Regions from separate parts of the Catenibacterium sp. GCM10023432 genome, predicted to be linked through region 1. Evidence: riboswitches for the same ligand, from Rfam matches in the RefSeq annotation. Region 1 holds a riboswitch; each other region holds the start of a gene.
What was found. A riboswitch is a leader RNA that binds a small molecule or an ion and turns the genes downstream of it on or off. The one in region 1 is predicted to bind thiamine pyrophosphate.

Region 1 (8,268 bases):
TGAACATTGGCAAGTGCAAGACTATCCACTTCCTTAAGAAAGGGATAATCTTTCTTATACATGGCAGGTGTCACAGCGACAAACTTGCCAGTCTTCTTGTAGCTTTCAATCTTGTCATTAAGCATGAGATTATAGACCTTACGGCAACAGCCGAAGGTCTTTGCAAACATAATTCTCTGATCAGCGTTTGGATACAGTCTGTACCTTATTGCTTTGTTTGCCATCCTTACCTCCCTGGGATTGTATGAACTGCTGGATGATTTCTACTGTTGCATTACCTGTAGTCAGTAGACAAAAGCTTGGTGACCAGAACATCTCCTTCCAGAGGGATTTGCGAATCTCTGGAAACTCTTTTTTGATGAGCCTGCTGCTTGCAGATTTATAAGCATTGATGAACTTGCTTATCTCTGAATTAGGCTGTCCTCGAAAGAGAATATGAACATGATCGGCATCGTGATTCCATTCATCCAATGAGATATTATATTTGATAGATAGATTCTCAAACATCTCCCTGAGACGATTTGAAATCACATCATCTATCACCTTATTACGATGTTTAGTGCACATTATAAGCTGATAATTCAGCAAGAACACTGAATGGTTATTATTATCTAATTTCATAGTATTTATGACCTTTTTTCTATTTATTCCTGATTACATATATATTATACTACTACCTGACAATAAAAGCAAAACGAAACGCCGTGTTTACCGCAATTCATCCCACCACCTATTAGGTGGGGAAATTCTTGCTCACGGCGTGTTAAATAAAAATATCCTCCAGATGATATATCTAGAGGATATTCATAAGATGTGCCCACCTTCAAGTAATAGATATATTACTCGAAGAAGCAAAATAAATAAAATAAGTATAAACCACGCTTTGAATTCTTTCATGCCCTTAACCTCTTAAAGAAGATTATACCAGGCAGTTATGGAATTGTTGTGTATTTATCAGTATTTTTAAATATTGTAGCCATGATCCATAGGCCCACTTCCCTGACCTAAATCTAACATAGCACCTATTGCACCAGAAAGATATGTTTTAGCAAGTCTGACTGATTCTTCTAGTGTATAGCCCTTCGCTAAGTTAGATGCAATCGCACTTGATAAAGTACATCCCGTACCATGTGTATTACTGTTGTATATTCTATGTCCTTTAAACCAAGTACCTTTTTCACCATTGTATAAGTAGTCATTGGCGTCATTTAATTGATGTCCACCTTTGACTAATACAGCACAATGATATGTGTCATAGATCTTCTTAGCCGCTATTTCCATATCTTCTACAGTCTTCACTTCCATATCAGTGAGTACTTCTGTTTCTGGAATATTAGGTGTAATGACTTCTGCGATAGGAAGTAGTTCTTCTTTTAATGTAGAGATAGCTTCATCACTAATAAGCTTTGCACCACTTGTAGCCACCATGACTGGATCTACTACAATATGCTTTGCATCATAATGTTTCAACATTTCTACAATAGTATGAATCAGTGCTTTAGAAGACACCATACCAATCTTAACAGCTTCTGGATAGATATCATCAAATACAGCTCTAATCTGGCTTTCTAAGAACTTAGGAGTCACATCCATAATATCTGTCACACCCGTTGTATTCTGGGCTGTGAGGGCTGTAATAGCGCTCATACCAAATACTTTATTGGCAAGCATTGTCTTTAAGTCTGCTTGTATTCCTGCACCGCCACTTGAGTCACTACCGGCAATAGTTAAACATGTATGCATTGTTTCATAAAGTGCATCTACACGCTTCTTCAAATCAATAGTTGCCTGTTTGATATGCTTCTGACCAAATAAAGCACTAATAACCGCAATACCATCAATACCTGTATCTTTAAGTAATAAGCAATTATCATAACTGATTCCACCAATCGCAACCATTGGTAGATCCACTGTTTCAGTCATTTCTTTTAAACGCTTGATACCTAATACTTCTGCATCATCTTTAGAAGATGTAGGGAAAATAGCCCCTACACCTAAATAGTCTGCACCTTGTTCTTTCGCAATTCTTGCTTCTTCTATAGTATGTGCACTTACACCAATGATCTTATCTGGACCAAGTATTTCTCTTGCCTTTATGCACGCCATATCATCCTGACCTACATGAACACCATCTGCATCTATTTCCTTAGCAAGCATGACATTATCATTAATAATAAATGGTACATCAAATAAACGACATAGTTCTTTAATATTCTTTGCTTCTTCATAGAAAGAGGCTTCATCCAGGTCTTTTTCTCTTAGCTGAAGACAAGTAGCACCACCCATTAAAACATCTCTTACTTGCTCATAGAGAGTCTGTTCTCCTGTCCAATGGCGATCAGTGACAGCATAGAGTCTTAACATGTCATTATTGAACTTCATATTTACCACTCTTTTCTAATTCTTCATCAGTCATATTGAATAATGCATCAATTAAATAAGTACGAAGTGTTGCATTACCTTCACCTTCTTTTAATTTAGATGCACCAATTTCACCTGCAATACCCATGGCCATAACAGCAGCCGCTGCACTATCTACACTATTTTCTACTGTTAAGAAACAGCCTAAGATACCTGATAACATACATCCAGTACCAGTAATAGCACTCATTTCCTTACATCCATTATTGATCATATAGCACTTATTACCATCAGTGACATAATCTACAGGACCAGTCACAATAATAATAGTATTCAATTCTTTTGCGAATGCTTTGATATCATCAATGAGATCATGTGAGTTCTTCTGATCTTCTGCAGATGCATCAACACCTTTAGTATGACCTGAACCAGCCATTAAAGTCTTGATTTCTGAAATATTCCCTTTGATGGCATCAAAATGAATCTGAGCGAGTAGATCCTTACATGTATTAGTACGTAAATCAGTAGCTCCTGCACCTACTGGATCTAATACAGTAATATGCTGACATGCATTAGATGCTTTACCTGCTTCAAACATAGAAGCAATCTTAACCTGATTGAGAGTACCAATATTAATATTTAATGCATTACTGATAGAAGTCATCTGAGCCACTTCTGTAATCTCATCTGACATAATAGGACTGCCACCAATAGCTAAAATCGCATTGGCAACATCATTCACTGTTACATAGTTTGTAATGTTGTGTACTAATGGTTTTACTTTTCTTAACTTCTTAATGTAATTCATATTCTTTTCCTCCATAAAAAAGAGCACGCTGAAAGAGGGTGCTCATAAATTCCTACGTTGGCATTATCCAAATCAGGTTTCATGGTCAAGACTTATGTCTACTCTCAGCAAATTAGCTCCCATTTCAATTATAATAATATGGTAAAACAATCAGTTACAAAATACAAGTGATTTCATAATTGAGGATAACATAGTGTATCATCTTTGTGACATTATATGTTTACGTATTGTGTATATCTTATTATAGTATTATAATAGATTACGCATTCTGTTATAGCTTCCCAAATATCTGAGATATCTCTATTAATGAGCTTCCCCTCATTAAACATCTCTTCTATAACAGGATGCAATCTACCAGTAATGGTAGATTTTTTTATTTTAAGGCATAAAAAAAACACCGAATATATCGGTGTCTGCATTCAGAATGGTGCGGGTGACAGGACTTGAACCTGCACGCCGAAGCACTAGATCCTAAGTCTAGCGTGTCTGCCAATTTCACCACACCCGCATCAAGATGGTGACTCGCAGGGGATTTGAACCCCTGACCCTCTGATTAAAAGTCAGATGCTCTGCCATCTGAGCTAGCGAGTCACTAATGGTGCCGACTAGAGGAATTGAACCCCCAACCTACTGATTACAAGTCAGTTGCTCTACCAATTGAGCTAAGTCGGCAAAAAAATGGTGGAGGTTAACGGGCTCGAACCGCTGACCCTCTGCTTGTAAGGCAGATGCTCTCCCAACTGAGCTAAACCTCCGTATATGGTGACCGGTACGGGATTCGAACCCGTGAATGCATGCGTGAAAGGCATGTGAGTTAACCGTTTCTCCAACCGGCCACTGGCGCTTGAAGAGGGATTTGAACCCCCGACCGATCGGTTAACAGCCGATTGCTCTACCGCTGAGCTATTCAAGCACTTCAGAATGCTTGTTTATATTACCATGCAGATACACCTTTTGCAACCCTTTTTTTGAAAAAAATGCATTTTTTCGTATTTCTTATTCTAACCACCTGTTTTCAAACAAAAAAAATAAGATTTTGCAATGCAAAATCTTATTCGTATACACCACCATGACCCCATTTTTCAAATTCAGATATAGTAACATACTGATTAGAAGCTGGAATCTTAGTGATTTTTACTAATGCTTTAGTAAGTTCAGCTACAAACTGTTCCTTCTGTTCATCTGTATAATGACCTTTTAAGTATAATGTGATCATCATACAATTTGTTTCCTGGCCTTTAAAATAAATGAGCTGATTATCTTCAATATGAATCATGAATGTATCTACTGATTCACCAGGAAACATTGTAATTAACTTTCCTACAGTAGTTTTTAATTCAACTTCCTGAGAAAGAGTCAATGTCTTGTTTGTACGTAATGCTAAATATGGCATGTTTCATTTCTCCTTTACAATTCATGTTATGCATTATTATACAACCTTTTTAAAAGATTTACTATATTTATGATTAAAGTGGTTACGGATAATTCAAATACAGAATATAAATCGACCAAAGGACATAAAGTTATATTTTGAATCTATATTTAGCATAATCGCATTATAGATATTAGTTATTATGTCCGAAGGAGAAATTTATTATGAGAAAATGGGTAAAACCTTCAGTTTATGAAGAAAACTTAGCTTAAAATCAAAATGTAGCAGTGAGTGCCTGCATTGTAGGTAAGATTCAATGTCAATATCCTGGTAATGGTTCGACAAATGGTCAAGATGTATTTGATGATTATAATGGAGAACAATCTGAATGGTATACAGACAGTGAAGGTGAAAAACATGGTATTTGTGGTAATGATGCAGATATTTCATTTGCTGGTGCAACAGGTTCAGGTTATGAACAAAATAATGGCATAACTGATACAAGCCGTCCTATTTATAGTATTTCAGGATATACTCCCGCAGTAGGAACTTATTACTATGTTACCTGGAAGAGTAAGGATCTAAGTAAAGGAATCGAATATATTCATAAAGGTAGATTAAAAATCACTCAGATTGATACAAACAGACCTAACCATTCATAATGGCTCTCAACACAGAACAATTTGTCCTGTGTTTTTTTATGAGCTTGCAATTCATTACATATATACTTTTAATTAGGTATACACAAATATACATTTAAAGTAAATACATAATATTCATGTGTTTACTCAGAGTTTATTTATGAATTTTCACAAAAAGACATTTTCAAGCATAAATACTCATGGATTAGACCTGCACCAGCTGCAGAAAATTATTTAGTAAATCAGAGTGTTAGAAATGGTCCTTGTATTGCAATCGCATGTAAAATAGATGCAGCCAATGATTATGAAAAAAGTATAGGTCTATGGGGTGAAAATGGTGGTTACAACAATAACTTTGAAGGATACGTATTCCATAGTGAAAAAGGATGTGGGACTGCTACTAATAACGCACTTATTGTACAGAATGGTGAAGTAATTGGAATGAAAGAAATCAACAACCAAGTTGGAAGTAATGATTTAAATTGTACTATGTATACAGATGGCACATACGAAACCAAAGCTACTAATATTGGTTTTGTAGCTGGTGAGGTGATTTATTGGACAACTGAATCAACATCATCAGGGAGTTATTCAGTCAACTGGTAACTCAAGCAACCACTCATAAGACTTTCAACACAGAACATCCGTTCTGTGTTTTTTTATACTAAAAAAAGATGGTCTCCCATCTTTAAATAAGCTTATGATCTAAACAGTAGTGATAGACCCCATCTTCTGATACAGATAAGCAGATATCATCCGCAATAGCCTTCACATTATCAGTCGCATTACCCATTGCGACTCCTGTACCCACTGCTTCCAACATTTCAATATCATTTGTACCATCTCCAAAAGCGATAGCTTCCTCTGGTGTAAAATGATAATACTCTAATACCTTATGTATACCATTACCCTTTCCACCACCTGCTGGAATAATATCTACCGCCCTATTCCACCATGCTGTAATTTGTGCTCCTTCTACATCCTTCATTAATGCATCATATTCATTCTCATATCCACCACACATGATTTGATAAATATCTTCATTCACAAAACTATCAAAGTCTTCTGCTACATTCACTTTCTGTTTAGAGAATGCATAATAATCATCTAAGTCTTGATCTGTTCCATTGGCTTTACTATCATCTTTACTTGCAAGTGAAACAAATCTATTAATAGAAGAAGCATTCTCTATAATTCTTAATACATCCTCATGTGGAATCGGATGACTATATAAAACGTGTCCTTCCTTATCAAAACAATAAGACCCATTAAAAGAAAGTATGGCATCAAAAGTCACTCCTTCAAAAGCAGGTACACTTAAAGGATGTCTTCCTGTCGCAATACATACCTTTATATTATTAGCCTGTAATCTCTGTAATGTTTCTATAGTAATATCAGAAACACTGCGTGTTTCCATATTGCTTAAAGTTCCATCAATATCAAAAAATGCAATCTTAATCATACCAAATCCTCCATGTATCCATTCTAACATAAAAAGAGAGGTTTACCCTCTCTTAGTCTAACTGTTGACAGAAATCTTTCAGAACTTTATATGATTCCTCGAGTGCTTTCTGCTCATCTTCTTTCATATTTATTTCTACTATTTCTTTAGCTCCTGTCTTATCAATAATAGTAGGAACACTTAAGAAGATATCATTCATACCATACTGACCATCTAAATGAACAGATACTGGATAAATTCTATTTTCATTAAAGAGAATAGATTTCAAAATTGCGGTAGTTGCTGCCGCAATACCATAACATGTATTACCTTTACGGTTAAAGATCTGCCATCCATCTTCAATAACAGCATGTCTTAATGTTTCCTTAGTGGCATCCTTAGTACGTTCCGCATTATCTTTTAATACATCTTCTACACTCTTACCACCAATAGTTGCACTAGACCATGTCACCATTTCTGAATCACCATGTTCACCACATACATATGCTGATACACTCTTTGCATCTAAATGATACATATCAGCTAAACGACAAGATAATCTTGCACTATCAAGAGTTGTACCACTACCAATAACCTGGTTCTTTGGTAAGCCTGATTCCTTCCAAGTAATATAACTCATAATATCTACTGGGTTAGATACGACAATAAAGATACCATTAAAGCCAGACGCCATTGTAGAATTTACAATAGACTTAATAATCTTAACACTTGGTGCTAACATCTGTAAGCGGTCATGAGAATCTTTAGGCATTGGTGCTGATGCTGTAATGATGACTACATCTGCATCCTTACAATCAGAATAGTCCCCTGCTTTTACTTTAATATTTCTATTCATGAAGTAAACTGACTGCTGCATATCTAATGCTTCACCATATGCTTTTTCTTTATTAATATCAATTAATACAATTTCTTCACAAAGTCCCTGGTTAATAATTGAGTAGGCAGTTGTAGCACCTACATTACCTAAACCAACAATAACTACTTTAGAATCCTTAAAACTCATATTATTTTTTCCTCCTTGAATCGTTAATATTGTAGCACAACTGTCCTATCAAATGTATAATAATGACCAAGAGAGGTTCGAATATGAAAACAAAAGTACTTTTAAAAAAGGGTGAAGGCCGTACTATTAATGCAGGCGGTTTATGGATTTATGACAATGAAATAAAAGAGATACATGGACATTTCAAGAATGGTGATATTGTAGATGTATATGCCCATAATGAGTATCCATTAGGTAGAGGTTATATTAACCAGAATTCTAAGATTAGAATTCGTTTAATGACTAGAAATATTGATCAGGAGATTGATTCTGATTTCTTACGTATGAGATTACAGAATGCCTGGGATTATCGTAAGAAGACAGTGGATACTTCTAGCTGTCGTATTGTGTTTGGAGATGCTGATTTCTTACCAGGTCTAGTGATTGATAAGTTTGAGGATATATTAGTTGTACAGTCTCTCGCATTAGGTATTGATGCCTTTAAGGAAGAGATTGTAGAACTTATGAAGGATATTCTACTACAGGATGGCATTACTATTAGAGGTGTCTATGAACGTAGTGATGCCAAGGAACGTACTAAGGAAGGTATGGAAAGAGTCAAAGGGTTTATTGGTGAACCTT
Region 2 (8,268 bases), on a different contig from region 1:
ACCATAACGTTTATCATATTCACCAGTAGAAGCAGATACAATATCAAATGGAGACCACATAGTATAACCTAATAGGTCAACACCATCATAAGTGACTGCATCTCTCATTGCTTCAATATGTGCCTTTAAGTAATCAATACGATACTGGTCATCTATAGTACCATCTTCTTCTTTCTTATCATAAGCACCAAAACCGTTTTCTACAATCATCATTGGAAGTTCATAACGATCATAGAACCAGTTTAAGCACCAGCGTAATCCTAATGGGTCAATCTGCCATCCCCAGTCAGAAGCCTTTAAGTATTCATTTCTTACAAAGTCTTCACTAAAGTAATCAAATGTCTTTTCATTACGTCCCTGATACTTAGTTGCGAATGACATGTAATAAGAGAATCCAATGTAATCTACTTTACCTTCACTTAAGATCTTCTTATCCTCTTCAGTAATGAAATCATATCCTTTTCTTTCAAACTTCTTTAAGATATAGTTTGGATAATGTCCTCTTGCATGCACATCAGCAAACCAATATTTCTGATGCATAGCACCTAAGGCATTCATCATATCTTCTGGTTTTGGAGAAGCTGGATAAACACCATTCATACCAATCATACAACCAACCTTTAAGTCAGGATTGATTTCATGAGCCGCCTTAACTGCAAGTGCTGAAGCGACTAATTCATGATGTGCTGATAAATACATTAAATATTCAGCATCATCACCTTCTTTTAATAATACAGCACCTTCCTGGATTAAGTTATGCTGAGTCGGATCAGCCTGGTTATTGATTTCATTAAATGTCATCCAGTATTTTACTTTATGCTGATATCTTTCAAAACATACCTTTGCGAACTTCACAAACATATCAATGGCTTTACGATTTCTAAATCCTCCATATTCTTTTGCGAGTGCCCAAGGTAATTCAAAATGTGATAATGTGATGATTGGTTCAATACCATATTTTAATAATTCATCAAATACATCATCATAGAACTTTAAACCTTCTTCATTAGGTGTTTCTTCATCTCCTCTTGGGAAGATTCTTGTCCAGGCAATAGAAGTTCTAAATGCCTTGAATCCCATTTCAGCAAGTAATGCGATATCTTCCTTATAATGATGATAGAAGTCTACACCTACATGGTTTGGATAATCTTCTCCAGGAAGAACACCATCTGTTAAACGTCTAGGTGCTCCTGTTAAGTTGTCCCCCGCTGTTTCTACATCTGTACAGCTGATTCCTTTTCCGCCTTCCTGCCAGGCACCTTCACACTGATGAGCAGCTACTGCGCCACCCCATAAAAAGTCGTCTCTAAACATTGTCTTATCTCCTTTTCTCTTTCTAATAATTATAAATAGAAATGAAAATGATTTCTATAATTTTCAGAAATAGAGAACAAACTTTCGTAAAAATGTTTCATCTTTACATTGTTTGTTCAAAAATTCACAATAATTTTGTAACATTTTTTATGAAAGCGTTGCATTTTATTTATATAAGATGTAATATAGCACTATCAACCAAATAAAAAAAGGGGAGCTGACGCGACGGCTGAGAAGAAATACGATCGGATTTCGACCCATAAAACCTGATACGGATAATGCCGGCGTAGGAATTTTGTTTTTTTTAGGTATACATGCTCAGGTATACCTTTTTTTATTGTCAAAAGGAGGACTTATATGAGTTACACAACACAAATGGATGCTGCTAGACAGGGTATTATTACACCTGAAATGGAAATTGTAGCCGCAAAAGAATCTATGGATTTAGAAGTATTACGTGAACATATTGCGAAAGGACATGCTATTATTCCATGTAATAAGAATCATACTTCTATTGATCCGAGTGGTATTGGTTCAATGTTGAAGACTAAGATCAATGTGAACCTAGGTATTTCTAGAGACTGTAAAGACATGGATGTAGAAATTGAAAAAGTGAATAATGCAGTAAAGATGGGTGCTGAATCTATCATGGACTTAAGTTCTTATGGTGATACACGTACTTTTAGAAAGAGATTAACTAAAGAATGTCCTGCCATTATTGGTACTGTCCCTATTTATGATGCTGTTGTTTATTATCATAAGGCTTTAAAAGATATTACTGCAAAAGAATGGTTAGATATTGTTAGAATGCATGCTGAAGATGGTGTGGATTTCATGACTATTCATTGTGGTATTAATAGAGCTATGTATGAACGTTTTAAGAATAATAAGCGTTTAATGAATATTGTTTCTCGTGGTGGTTCTATTATGTTTGCCTGGATGGCTATGACTGGAGAAGAAAATCCATTTTATGAATATTATGATGAAGTCTTAGATATCTGCCGTGAGTATGATATTACTATGAGTTTAGGTGATGCATGTCGTGCTGGATGTTTGGCTGATGCAACTGATGTGGCTCAGATTGGTGAATTAGTGACTTTAGGAGAATTAACACAGCGTGCATGGGATAAAGATGTGCAGGTGATGATTGAAGGTCCTGGGCATATGCCTTTAAATCAGATTGCCGCTAATATGGAAATCCAGAAGACAATCTGTAAAGGTGCACCTTTCTACGTATTAGGCCCTTTAGTTACTGATATTGCCCCTGGTTATGATCATATTACTGCCGCCATCGGTGGTGCTATTGCAGCCACTTATGGTGCATCATTCTTATGCTATGTCACTCCTGCAGAACATCTTCGTCTGCCTAATCTAGACGATGTTAAAGAAGGTATTATTGCATCTAAGATTGCCGCACATGCGGCAGATATTGCGAAAGGTATTCCTGGTGCCATGGAATTAGATAATAAGATGGCATGTGCAAGAAAGAAGCTGGACTGGGAAGAAACATTTAAATACTCAATTGATCCAGAAAAAGCAAGACGTTATCGTGCTGAAGCAGCACCTGAAAAAGAAGATACATGTTCTATGTGTGGTAACTTCTGTGCTGTTAAGAATATGAATCGTATTCTTGATGGTGAAATTGTAAATATCTTTGATGAATAAGAAAAAAGGCGTAACTCGTATATATGAGCTACGTCTTTTATATTAGTCTAAATCAGCACCATTAGATTCGCAGACTTTCTTATACCAGAAGAATGAATCTTTCTTGCTTCTAGAGAAGTCCCCAGTTCCATCATCATGTCTATCTACATAGATGAAACCATAACGTTTTGCATACTGTCCAGTACCTGCAGATACTAAGTCGATTGGTCCCCAAGTTGTATAACCGATTAGTGGTACACCATCTTCGATAGCTTCATCCATTGCTTTAATATGATCTCTGAAGTAATCAATTCTATAAGTATCGTGTACAGAGCCATCTTCTTCTACCTTATCGAATGCACCAAAACCATTTTCTACAACCATTAATGGTGTATGAGGATAACGGTCATGTAGGATATTTAATGTATATCTTAATCCATCAGGGTCAATCTGCCATCCCCAGTCAGAAGCCTTTAAGTAAGGGTTCTTAGCACCTGTTGCAAGGTTACCATTTGTCTTTTCAGCATTTTCATCAACTGTTACACAGTTAGACATATAGTAAGAGAATGTATAGAAGTCTATGACACCTTCTTTAATGATCTTCTTATCTTCTTCAGTAATAAATGAAGTATCAATACCATGATCCTTGAAATATCTGAACATATATGTTGGATATTCACCACGAACTTGTACATCCCCACAGAAGTTATTCTTGAAGTTATCTTCATTAAATGCTGCAAGAATATCTTTTGGATTTGGTGTTAATGGATATAAAGTTGTATGAGCAATCATGTTACCAATCATGAAATCAGGATTGATCTTATGACCTTCTGTCACAACTAATGCACTTGCAACGAACTGATTATGTAATGCTTCAAATGTCTTCTGAGGGTTAGATTTTAATTTGTTTAATGGAATACGTTCATCAGAGTTAACATCTTCTGGATCCATGATACCTAAACCATAAAGGTCACCTATTCCACCTTCACCCATACATGCGATATTGATTTCGTTGAATGTTAACCAGTATTTAACCTTATCCTTATAACGTTTCATACAAGTAGTTGCATACTTAACGAACATATCAATCACTCTTCTATCAGAGAAACCATTGTATTTAGTCACAATGTTCCAAGGAATTTCATAATGACATAATGTAACTAAAGGTTCAATATTGTGTTTCTTACATTCGTCAAATACCTTGTCATAGAAAGCTAAACCTTCTTCATTAGGTGTTTCATCATCACCATTAGGGAAAATTCTACCCCAGTTGATTGATAATCTGAATACATTCCATCCCATTTCTGCAAATAAAGCAATATCTTCAGCATAATGATGATAGAAATCAATTGCTTCATGGCTTGGATAGAACGCAGTCTTATCAGTCTTTGGTAAGAATGTTCTTGGAGTATTTACATCTCCACCAAGTAACATATCTGGTACTGATAAACCTTTACCATCTTCTAAATAAGCACCTTCACACTGATTGGCAGCAACTGCGCCACCCCATAAAAATCCTTTTGGAAAACCCATTTCCTTTACCTCCGTTCATCTTTTCTGTATGTATTATATACATAATAAAAATCATTATAATTAATTTTCATCAAATGAAAACGATTTACACCATATGAAAATTATCAAAAGTTATTATTTAGAATAAATCCCCTCTTTTATGTTCTCCCATATTAGACATAATACACTCTTGATGTTGCTTATGAACAATATCCCATACATACTCCATGCCTGTTGCAAGTGGCTGATTTAGAAAATCTTCTTTATTAATCCAATAAACCTCTCCTTCATCACTTGAATGAAGAACTCCTTCATACTCACTTGCCTTATAGACTAGAATAATATTATGAATAGAATGCTTATACCAATGATATAAACCACATAAATATGGATTCTTAATTGTAAGACCTGTTTCTTCTTTCACTTCTCTAATCATAGCATCTTTGAATGTTTCTTCTTTTTCTACATGACCACCAGGAAAAGTAATACCTGTGTAGGAATCATTGACTTTATTCTGAACTAAGACATGTCCTTTATCATCTTCAATCATACACATATTCATTAAACAGACATTTTCCTTACGACGCTTCTTTACACCTTTAAACTCAATTGCCTGTGCTGGGCATATTTCTAAACAGGTCCCACAATGAAGACATTGTGCGACATCTATTACTTCATTATGAATACAACATTGAGGACAAATAGTCTCACATTTGCCACAATGAATACAGCAATCAGTAATGGTATAACAAACAGCATGTTCCTTACTATTAATAGTAATAGGTGCTCTTTTAATATGTACTGGATCACTGATATCAAAATATTCGCCAGATGCTTCATATAAACAAAAGACATCCAATGCCTTTCTTGTATCTTCTGGATAGATAGACTGCATATAAGTATTCTTTAAGAAGATCTCATCTAGCTTATGAGACCCAATATTCTTAACCTTACCACTTAAACTAAAAGAAACTTTTCCTTTAAGTCCTGTTAAGGAAATATACTCCTGGTCCATCAGTTCCTGATAGAAACTCTTTCCTCTTGCAGTTAAGAAGTAAATCCCTTCTTTATCATACAACATTAAGTCGATGATTCGAGTGATAGGTCTACCCTCACTATTAATAGTTGCCATTGTGACTGAATGAATATCTTCAACAAGTAATTTGATATAATCCATAAAAATACCTCCAGATATTATTTTATAACATAAAGAAAAGAGAGTCTATTACAGGCTCTCTACATACTCTTCTAAACATAGATTTTTCTGATGCATCTTTAAGGCATCTTTCTTACCTACATAACGATAATGCCATGGTTCATGCTTAATATGTGTTATAGATGTTTTGCTCTTAGGATACCGTTTCACAAAACCATATTTATATGCATTTCTTTCTAACCATCTATAAGCAGACTGATTGGTTGTATAACGGTAATCCCCTACTATATCCACTGCAAGCCCTAATTGATGTTCACTTGTACCTGGGGCTGATACATAATTTAATGCATATCTTCTTGCAAGAATCGTAAATAATCCTTTACTCTTATAATAATCTGTACGATTATCTAAGATTTTCTGTTGCGAATGAGATGATCGATATCCTTCATTCACCTGCATATAAATATCATCTTTTCTTGCAGCTCTAAACATTTGTGATAATTCAAGCACAATACGTGAATCTACTTCTTTCCCATTATCTAGCTTTGTAAGAATCACCTTATAGTTATCTGGTATTCTATTTGTATGATTAACAAGCATAAGATTCCAGCCATGATTTGTAGAAGCATCATCTATAAAAGTATCTGAACGAAATATAATATATCCTGATAATATGAGTAATAGAATTCCTAGAACTAAAAGACATTTCTTGAATAATCGCATTTCTTTTCACCTCACAATAGTTATATCGTGAAATGTTGAAAAGAAACATCTCAAATTCCTTACAAAAATATTAAGATTTACTTACATGATTATAGTTTTTGGTGACAAAAAGCCGCCTAGAAAGATGGCTTATTTCTTACGTTCATGAAGATCACTTAGATCATATGGTGTTTCCTGGTAAACATAATAGTTCAACCAGTTAGAGAATAAGAGATAGGCATGTGAACGCCATTTTACTTGTATTTCCTGAGACGGATCATCATCAAGATAATAGTTTTTAGGTAGTTCTGCAATGACATCTGGTTTCTCTTTGTCACGCTTATATTCTTTATCTAATGTATCTGGATCATATTCAGGATGTCCTGTCACAAAGAACTGAGAACCATCCTTAGAAGCCACTAAATAGACACCTGCATCATCACTTTCTGCAAGTATATCTAAGTTAGAATTACTTGCAACATCTTCCTTTAAAACAGTTGTATAACGTGAATGTGGTGCATAGAACTGATAATCAAAACCTCTTAAAATCTTTCTTCTCATCTTTCTTTGATTAGTATGATGACGATATACACCAGTTAATTTATGCTTCAATAAGTACTTATCAATACCATAATAATAATGTAAAGCAGCCTGTGAAGCCCAGCAGATAAAGAAAGAACTAAAGACATGTGTCTTGGCCCATTCAAGGATTTCACATAGTTCATTCCAATAGTCTACTTCTTCAAAAGGCATCTGTTCTACAGGAGCACCTGTAATAATCATACCATCATAAGAATTCTCTTTAATATCTTTAAATGTCTTATAGAAAGTAAGTAAATGTTCCTTAGGGACATTCTTAGAATCATGTGTAGACATATGAATAAGTTCTACTTCAAGCTGTAATGGTGTATTAGATAATAATCTTAATAATTGTGTTTCAGTTGTAATCTTTAAAGGCATGATATTTACAATCAAGATCTTTAAAGGTCTAATACGCTGCGTAGTCGCACGCGTCTGGTTCATCACAAAGATGTTTTCAGCTGTTAAAACTTTATATGCTGGTAAATCATCTGGTATATTAATTGGCATAAAAATTCCCCCTATCTATATGCAAGTAATTCATCAAATGCATCAATAATAAAATGATCTGTCATCCCTGATAAATAATCAATAATACTCTTTTCTAAAGCAAGTGAATCATTCTCAAAGTCATAGACTATATGATTTTGATAACGTTCATCATGAAGTAATGTACTATAGCGTATCAACCATTTAATATAATGATTAATAATGAGTGGATAACGTTCTGCATCTTTTTTTAAGTCTAAAACAAAATTGTCATGTTGTCCATACTCATATAAGAAAGAAAAGAGACTCTCTAAAATCAATTGTACATATTGCGTATGAATCTTAACCTTCTTTATTTCATAGATCTTTTGATAATTAAATTTCATAAATATCTTCATGATTTCAAAAGCTTCATCCGATAAACCAATATATTCCTCCGTACTATTATGAATCACATCTTGAATAAAGTAATTGACCACTGTTCCATTATTGATTGCTTTAAATAAACCTGGAACAACTGTATTAATTTCTTCTATTAAGCTTTTCATATCTTCTTCATTAAGTATATGTAAGTTCCATGCATCCTCTATATCTCTCGCCAGATAAGCTATCTTATCACTGATTTTTACAACACACCCTTCTAGAGTATAAGGTTGATAGAGTCCTGGTGATTTGAAGTCTTTTAAATCGATTTTTTCATCTCTAGGTTTAATTCTTCTTTGATTCACTTCGCCACAATGGGCTATAATGCCATCTCTCACTGCATAAGTCAGATCAAGATTATGTTCAATATGTTGATCATCCTCTAATAAACATAAATCATCTATGAGATGAAGGCTATTCTTTTCATGCCAGAAAGGCTCTAAACCATG
Region 3 (8,268 bases), on a different contig from region 1:
AAGCACGAGAAAAAGCACGGTCATTATGGTAAATCATATTAAAAAAAGTATTGATGCCATTAAATTCATCCATAATATTACTTCCTTTAAGAAAAAAGACCACATATGTGGTCTTTTAGAATTTCAAGTTACGTGGTGTACGTGGGAATGGTTCTACATCTCTAATGTTAGCCATACCAGTTAAATACATTAAGAAACGGTCAAAACCTAAACCGAATCCAGCATGCTTACATCCACCAAAGCGGCGTAAATCCATATACCACTGTAGTGTCTCTTTATTCATGCCCTTTTCATCCATTAGCTTTTCAAGAACGTCATAACGTTCTTCTCTCTGTGAACCACCAACTAATTCACCGATGCCAGGTACTAATAAGTCACATGCTGCAACTGTCTTGTTGTCATCATTTAAACGCATATAGAATGCTTTGATTTCTTTTGGATAATCTGTTAAGAATACAGGACCACCTACAACTTCTTCACAGATATAACGTTCATGTTCAGCATTTAAATCAATACCCCATTCAACCTTGTTATCAAACTTCACATCAGCCTTTAATAAATGATCAATAGCTTCTGTATAAGTCATACGTGCAAAGTGAGAATCTCTAACCTTTGTGATACGGTTGATACAGTCATGGTCAACCATCTGTTCAAAGAATTTCATTTCTTCTGGAGCATTATCTAGGCAGTACTGAATACAGTATTTAACCATTTCTTCAATTAAACACATATCATCTTCGAGGTCTGCAAATGCGATTTCTGGTTCTACCATCCAGAATTCACTCGCATGTCTTGATGTATTTGAGTTTTCAGCTCTGAATGCTGGTCCAAAAGTATAAACATCTCTAAATGCCATAGCGAATGCTTCTACATGTAACTGTCCTGTTACTGTTAAGTAGGCTTCTTTTTCAAAGAAATCCTTAGAGAAATCAGTATCATCAATAGTTGTTACTCTAAACATTTCTCCAGCACCTTCACCATCATTAGATGTGATGATTGGTGTATGTACATAGACGAATCCCTGATCCTGGAAGAATTCATGAATAGCCATAGATAATACAGATCTTAATCTGAAGATAGCATAGAATGAATTTGCTCTTGGTCTTAAATGAGGGATTTCTCTCATAAATTCAAAAGAGTGTCTCTTCTTCTGTAATGGGTAATCACTATCACAGTCCCCTTCAAGAATAATTTCAGTGGCTTCTACTTCAAATGGCTGCTTTGCATCAGGTGTTAATTTTAACTTACCTAATACATGAATAGCTGAACCAGTTGCGATATGTGAAACTTCATCAAAGTTCTTTAATTTTTCTTCTAAATAAACAACCTGACAATTTCTAAAATAAGAACCATCATTTAATGCGATGAATCCTAGTTTACCACTATCTCTATTTGTTCTTACCCATCCTTCTAATTCAACATACTCTACGTTATCTGTTTCTACAGCATTATCTGCACGACAGATTTCATAAAGTTCTCTTACTGTCATAAATTCAAACATCCTTCTTACTCCTTTGTATTTGATTTCATCTTTAATTCTAATTCTTGTATTGCTACAACGACATCCACATTCTGTACCTCTACTCCCTGAGGCACAATAAAATGAGAGTGGGTGAAGTCTACAATGCCTTTAATCCCTAATGCCACTAAACGATCCACCATTTCCTGAACATTATCAGAAATCGCAAGAATCGCAATCTTACAGTCCTTAGGGAATGTTTTTTCCAAATCATCACTCTTATGAATCTTGACACCAAAACGTTCGCCTTCAATATTAGCATCCTTATCATAAGCACAGACAATCTGTCCAACTGTGTATTTCCAGCGGTTATATTTCAAAATAGCTGATCCCAAGTTACCTACACCAATCAAAATAATTGGTTCATCAAGTCCTAAACCTAAAAAGTCACTGAGTGTTTCAATCATCTCTTTTGTATCATAACCATAACCTCGTTTGCCCAGTGTATTCTTCTGAGGCAAAAAGCCAAAGTCACGACGGATAGTCGTATCCTGGATATGAGTAACTTCCGCAAGTTCACTCGATAAGAAGTTCTCTTTGCCTTTATGTCCCATAACTCTTAAAGCCTTCAAATAAACAGGAAAACGTGTCATCGTCGCACGTGAAATTTTCTGTTTCTTTTCATTACTCATAGTTGTCTCCTACACTTTCCGCCTCTAAGTCATAATCTGGCTTAACAGACAAGTCCAAAGGGGCAAACATATTGTATTTATACATGATACTTGCAGCAGATGCAATCATTGCTGCATTATCTGTACAATACTTCATTGGTGGAAAAATAACAGGAATATCACTTGTACTCATTTTTTCTCTGAGACCTTTGTTCGCACTCACACCACCTGCTACAATAATCTGCTTTACACCAAGATCATGAGCAGCAGCTAGGGCTTTAGAAGTAATCGTATCCATAGCCACATCCTGGAATGAGCAGGCTAAGTCATTGCCATTGATTTCCTCTCCTCTTTGGTCTGCATTATGCTTTAAGTTGATGACAGCGCTCTTTAAGCCACTGAAGCTGAAGTTATAGCTTCCATCATCAAGTGGTTTTGGAAGTGTATAGCTATGAGTTCCCTCATGCGCCATTTTATCTAAAACAGGTCCTCCAGGATATGGAAGATGTAGAACACGTCCTACCTTGTCATAGGCTTCACCAATTGCATCATCAAATGTTGTACCAATGACTTCAAAAGAGAATTCCTTTTTCATATAAACAAGTTCTGTATGTCCTCCTGAAACAACAAGAGCCATTGCAGGATATTCAATATCATTCACTAGTTCATTAGCATAAATATGCCCCGCAATATGATGTACACCAATAAGTGGTTTGTTTAAATAAATAGCCAATGTCTTGGCTTCCTGCATACCAACATGCAAAGAACCTACAAGTCCTGGTCCTTTTGTGACTGCAATTGCATCAATCTCCTCTAAAGAGATTTCTGCCTGTCTTAATGCTTCCTTTAAAACAGTGCTGACACATTCAACATGTTTACGGCTGGCAATTTCAGGAACAACCCCACCATATTGTTTATGGATATCAATCTGTGATGCAACAACATGACTTAATAAATCTTTTCCATCCTTTAAGATTGCAACACTCATTTCATCACAGCTTGATTCAATAGCTAGAATAACAGCCATTATTTTTCCTCCTTTCTTACCATGAGATAAGCATCCTCATGGTCTGCATAATAATCTTTACGTATAGCACATATCTCATAGCCATACTTCTTATATAAACAAATCGCACGTTCATTTGATACACGCACTTCTAAACTATAATTAATACACCCCTTATTATGTCCTTCTTTTAATCCATAATCCATCAATAACTTAGAAAAGCCTTTTCCTTGATAATTTGGATCAATACCAATTGTAGTTAGTTCACAGTTTTCATAAGCATACCAGAATCCTGCATAACCAACAATTTTGTCATCTACAAGAACATAGTAATGGGCATAATCATTTGTTTTTAGTTCATGAAGAAAATCTTCTTTAGACCAGGCAGGGGTAAATAATAACCCTTCTAGTCTTTCAATCTCATCAAGATCATCTTCCTGCATTTCTCTTAATAACATGCTTTTTTAGCCTCAACATCTTTAATATAAGTTGGTACTAATAGATCAACATTCTTGATTGGATCAGCCATCTGTCCTAATGCATAAATATTAGCACAAAGATCACATTCTTTTTCATCTAACCCAAGACAGCCTACTTCACCTACAAGTTCAAAGTCTTCATATTCAGCACGTAATAGGGTAAAATCTTCTAAAGTCATGACCTGTTCCTTAATTAAAGGAAGACCATTTTCATAAACACCAACAAAGACCTTGTGTCCTCTTGCATCAATAACACTTAGTGCCTGATTCATACCTGCATAAGCGGCTAACGAACTCACAGATTTAATTCTTACATCAGACACTGCAGCAAGTGTCTTTGCGATAGTCATTGCAACTCTGACACCTGTATAAGAGCCAGGTCCTGATGTAATAATCATCTCATTCACATCCTTTAATGCAATATGATGACGATCAAGTACTTCCTTTAATGAAGGAATTGCTTTTTCTGATTGTCTTCTAGAACCTTTTTCCTGGAAGGCTTCTAGACACATATTATCCTTAAATAAGCCTACAGCTAAATAACTATTTGATGTATCCATCACTAAACTAATCATGTGTAACCTCCCTCACATAGTTCTCATACTTTTCACCAATAGGATGAAGCTTTAAAGAACGTGTTTCATCTTCATTCTTTATTATTTCTATTTCTAATCTTTCTTCTGGAATAATGTCTTCAATAAACTGTGGCCATTCAATCACACATAAGCCATCATCTTCAAACATCTCTTCAAATCCCAAATCATCATCTGCCCCTTCTAGGCGATATGCATCAAAATGATAAAGGGTCATACGTCCAGAATAAACCTTCACAATAGTAAAAGTAGGAGAATTGATGATCTTCTTGATTTCAAGTCCCTGTCCAATTCCTTTTGTGAATGTAGTCTTACCAGACCCTAGATCCCCTGTTAATGTGATAATAGAATGGGGAAAGATTGTTTCTCCTATACGTTTACCAAAAGCAATCATTTCAGCTTCATTTTTTAAGTTTATCATTTTTAGTTCCTCTATTTTTCATCATCTGCTGATACTTATTATACCACTCCTGGGCAAATCCTGCACGAAAAGGACCAGATGCATTCATCGTCATCACAATCAAACGATTGAGCTGTTCATGGAATATCTCATCTAATTCATCTGAATATTGATATTTAATACGATGAGCCGCATATTCACCTTCATCTAGTACTTTATAACGATAGCCAGGCCATACCTTTAAATCAAGGTCATAATCAATATACTTAAGTGCTTCTCCATCATATAATATAGGAGAGGCAATATTACAATAATAATAGATACCATCACTACGGATCATACAAATTACATTATACCATCTATCCTTAGGAAAATAACAGATAGCTGGTTCTTTAGTGACCCAGGAACGACCATCTGATTCTGTAACTAATGTATTATTATTTATACCGATAAAATGGCGATCTGTTTCTTCTAATATTTTACAGCGTGACCACGTACGATGTGGCTTACCGTCATGTTTATAGCAATGGATGAGCACATCCTGCCCCACTAATGAATTCTTCATAATCAAACCTCTTTCAACCTATCGAATATAATAGCAAAAAACAGGTGAAATGTACATAAACCTCACCTGTTTTTTGCTAAATAAAGCCTTTTTAAGTTATCGTTTTCTGTTCAAAATAAAAAATAACAGTGGTTTCCCACTGTTAAATAGCCTTAAATGCTTTCTGAAGTTTTGGATAAATAAGTGCAAACACTACATAAGTTAAAATAAGTGTACCTACATTATAACCAATGTTGTATAAGAATGAATAAACCCAAGGATTCATGTTCTTAGGTGCATAACTTACAAATAATACAGCACCAGATAATAAATGTGAAATGAACTTAAGGATCATTCCTACAAAAATACCTGTATAAACTTCAGTCTTGCCTAATTTAAAATTAGGAATAAAACCTGCAATACCAAGTGCTGATAATGGTACAAGATAGTCTAATACAACAGACCAAGGTCCATAATATGAAGCAAGACCTAATACAAACTGCATAGCAGTGGCACCAACACCGACAATAATTCCATATTGTGCACCCATTAAATAACTTGCAAGTACGATTGGTAATAAACTTAAAGTAATAGAACCACCCTGTGGCTGTCCTGGAATCACCTTAAATAGTACTTCTAGAACTAACTGCATAGCAATAAATAACGCAACATAAGCAATTGCTCTAGTGGATAATGTCTTCTTATTCATTTTATAATCTCCCCTTTCCAATGACTAAAATGACGCAAAGAAGTCATTAAAAAAGTGCGGCCTCTCTACGCTGGTATTACCCAGATCAGATGCTAAGGGTCAAGGCTTTCACCTATCTCAGCAATAAATGCGCCCCTGGCAGTAATAATTATATTACAGAATATTCTTTTTGTCACGTAATCTAAATTTATAGTAGAAATGTTAGGGGTTTCTGTTTATAATAGGGGTGTTTAGGAGGATATAAGCATGTCAAAAGTTTTAGCAGTTAACTGTGGAAGTTCTTCATTGAAATTCCAGTTATTTGAAATGGATACTGAAAGTGTTATCACTTCTGGTATTATCGAAAGAATCGGTATGGAAGATTCAATCTTCACTATCAAGTACAATGGTACTAAAGACAAGAAGATTTTTGCAGTTCCTACTCACAAGGAAGCTGTACAGGTATTACTTGATACATTAATTGAAAAAAAGATTGTTGAACGTTTAGATGAAATCAAAGGTATTGGTCATCGTGTCGTACAGGGTGGTCCTTATTTCGATAGTTCTTGTGTTGTAGATGATGATGTGATCGCTAAGATTGATGAATTATCACCACTTGCACCACTTCATAACCCTGCACATATTATCGGTATCAATGCATTTAAGGAAGCTATTCCTACTGCAGGTGCTGTTGTAGTATTTGATACAGCATTCCATCACTCTATTAAGCCTGAAAATGCAGTTTACCCTATCCCATATAAGTTCTATGAAGAAAACAAGATTAGAAAATATGGTGCACATGGTACTTCTCATTACTATGTTTCAAAGCGTACTCAGGAATTATTAGGTAATCCTGAACATGCTAATATCATTGTATGTCATTTAGGTGCTGGGGCTTCACTTTGTGCTGTAAAAGACGGTAAGTCTATTGATACTTCTATGGGTCTTACACCTCTTGCTGGTGTCATGATGGCAACTCGTTCCGGTGATATTGATGCATCAGTTGTAGACCACTTAATTGAAAATCTTGGATATGATATGAAGACTGTATTCAAAATGTTAAATAAGGAATCTGGTTTATTAGGTGTATCTGGTGTATCTGGTGATATGAGAGATATCATTGATGCAAAGGATGCAGGTAACCAAAGAGCAAAATTAGCTTTTGATATGTTTAGAAAACGTGTTGCTGATTATATTGGTTCTTATTTTGTAGAACTTGGACATGTTGATGCAATTTCATTCACTGCTGGTATTGGTGAAAACAGCTTTATTGCAAGAGAAGCAATTATTGATCTAGTAAAAGAAGCATTGGGCATCGTATTAGATGATAAGGCTAATGTAGAAGGTCATGGCGAAAGATTAATTTCTGCACCTGAATCTAAGATCAAGGTATTTGTAGTACCAACTGATGAAGAATTAGTTATTGCTAGAGATACAAAAGAATTATTAAACTTATAAGAAACTACTTCAGTTTTCTATAAAGACTAACAAAAATGTCCTCCAGGTATTCATACACCTGGAGGACTTTTTTACTTATTTTTATATTTAATCGCTCTTTTTAAGTAAATTTTTGCTTGAGGTTAACTTATTCAAAAAAATCCCATAACAATACTCGTAATATGCTTCCTGAATTGAAATGGGCATAGCTCATACAATTTAGATATTGAAGATTTCTGTATCCACAATCGTTCTAAGAATCACAGATGCCATTTCCTTTATCTTGAATGTATACTTTTCCAGTTTCTTAAGAATTAGAAAATCTGATGTTAAGCTAAATTTGATAATCTAGTAGCAATATTTTTCTTAAACTTGGTGAAAAATAAAAAAGCCTCTCTGATTTTAAAATCAAAGAGGTTTTTGGTATTTAGTCGCTTAACTTAATACCATTGAGTGCCTAAGCACTCTTCTAAACACGTTTACCATTCACTACTTTATAGTAAGTTCCTTTATTGTTCACCTGGGCATAACCAGAATAATTCCAATCTGTTATGAAATGACGATTGTCAAGTGGAAATAACACATTTCTTTGATTTTCGTTTTTTCCGTTTTTTCATTTTATTCTGTTTTTTAAATCAAGGACATAGGACAAGAAACTTCTATACAGATTTATCGGCGGTTGGCCACTCTGTTATACGTGGATTGGTTACCTCAGGTCAATGGTTTCGCCGCAAGTTTCTTTGTCTATGGTCGTGAATCAAATCTTTGGAATAAAAAGTGTCTACATAGATTAGTCTTGAATAACTTTAACCATCTTCTTATAGAGATTTCCTGTCCAATAGCCTCGATTCTTTTTTGTTACTAAATATTAATTTTATTAACGACAATCAAAAATGTTGTCTAATAAGTTTAAGTCCTTTTATAATCAACTACATAAATCAATATGATCTGTCATAATACCCCATATAAAGCATGCAAGTTCTCTTGCGAT

Region 2: it holds a riboswitch for thiamine pyrophosphate, as region 1 does, so the genes downstream of both, thiC (phosphomethylpyrimidine synthase ThiC) here and thiM (hydroxyethylthiazole kinase) in region 1, are expected to answer to the same signal.
Region 3: it holds a riboswitch for thiamine pyrophosphate, as region 1 does, so the genes downstream of both, ACFOZZ_RS11115 (energy-coupled thiamine transporter ThiT) here and thiM (hydroxyethylthiazole kinase) in region 1, are expected to answer to the same signal.

What each region holds. Positions count from the first base shown of each region.
Region 1 is NZ_JBHSEB010000012.1:17,249-25,516, reverse strand. It holds gene ACFOZZ_RS03010 (RNA-guided endonuclease TnpB family protein) at 1-224, opposite strand, end outside; gene tnpA (IS200/IS605 family transposase) at 181-621, opposite strand; gene thiD (bifunctional hydroxymethylpyrimidine kinase/phosphomethylpyrimidine kinase) at 964-1,743, opposite strand; partial or broken gene thiE (thiamine phosphate synthase) at 1,795-2,364, opposite strand; gene thiM (hydroxyethylthiazole kinase) at 2,369-3,169, opposite strand; TPP riboswitch at 3,202-3,302, opposite strand; tRNA gene ACFOZZ_RS02985 (tRNA-Leu) at 3,595-3,677, opposite strand; tRNA gene ACFOZZ_RS02980 (tRNA-Lys) at 3,685-3,760, opposite strand; tRNA gene ACFOZZ_RS02975 (tRNA-Thr) at 3,766-3,841, opposite strand; tRNA gene ACFOZZ_RS02970 (tRNA-Val) at 3,849-3,924, opposite strand; tRNA gene ACFOZZ_RS02965 (tRNA-Glu) at 3,930-4,005, opposite strand; tRNA gene ACFOZZ_RS02960 (tRNA-Asn) at 4,008-4,082, opposite strand; gene ACFOZZ_RS02955 (tautomerase family protein) at 4,221-4,562, opposite strand; gene ACFOZZ_RS02950 (hypothetical protein) at 4,829-5,203, shown strand; gene ACFOZZ_RS02945 (hypothetical protein) at 5,624-5,788, shown strand; gene ACFOZZ_RS02940 (HAD family hydrolase) at 5,871-6,644, opposite strand; gene ACFOZZ_RS02935 (L-lactate dehydrogenase) at 6,697-7,647, opposite strand; gene ACFOZZ_RS02930 (class I SAM-dependent rRNA methyltransferase) at 7,731-8,268, shown strand, end outside.
Region 2 is NZ_JBHSEB010000094.1:37,727-45,994, forward strand. It holds gene ACFOZZ_RS12050 (6-phospho-beta-glucosidase) at 1-1,314, opposite strand, end outside; TPP riboswitch at 1,515-1,624, shown strand; gene thiC (phosphomethylpyrimidine synthase ThiC) at 1,672-2,979, shown strand; gene ACFOZZ_RS12060 (glycoside hydrolase family 1 protein) at 3,022-4,491, opposite strand; gene ACFOZZ_RS12065 (NUDIX domain-containing protein) at 4,610-5,647, opposite strand; gene ACFOZZ_RS12070 (M15 family metallopeptidase) at 5,696-6,349, opposite strand; gene metA (homoserine O-acetyltransferase MetA) at 6,479-7,417, opposite strand; gene ACFOZZ_RS12080 (deoxyguanosinetriphosphate triphosphohydrolase family protein) at 7,429-8,268, opposite strand, start outside.
Region 3 is NZ_JBHSEB010000086.1:1,417-9,684, reverse strand. It holds gene ACFOZZ_RS11155 (metallophosphoesterase family protein) at 1-73, opposite strand, end outside; gene asnS (asparagine--tRNA ligase) at 116-1,501, opposite strand; gene ACFOZZ_RS11145 (redox-sensing transcriptional repressor Rex) at 1,507-2,151, opposite strand; gene tsaD (tRNA (adenosine(37)-N6)-threonylcarbamoyltransferase complex transferase subunit TsaD) at 2,144-3,157, opposite strand; gene rimI (ribosomal protein S18-alanine N-acetyltransferase) at 3,157-3,594, opposite strand; gene tsaB (tRNA (adenosine(37)-N6)-threonylcarbamoyltransferase complex dimerization subunit type 1 TsaB) at 3,585-4,190, opposite strand; gene tsaE (tRNA (adenosine(37)-N6)-threonylcarbamoyltransferase complex ATPase subunit type 1 TsaE) at 4,183-4,629, opposite strand; gene ACFOZZ_RS11120 (DUF402 domain-containing protein) at 4,610-5,173, opposite strand; gene ACFOZZ_RS11115 (energy-coupled thiamine transporter ThiT) at 5,316-5,861, opposite strand; TPP riboswitch at 5,907-6,008, opposite strand; gene ACFOZZ_RS11110 (acetate/propionate family kinase) at 6,108-7,298, shown strand; gene ACFOZZ_RS11105 (IS110 family transposase) at 8,203-8,268, opposite strand, start outside.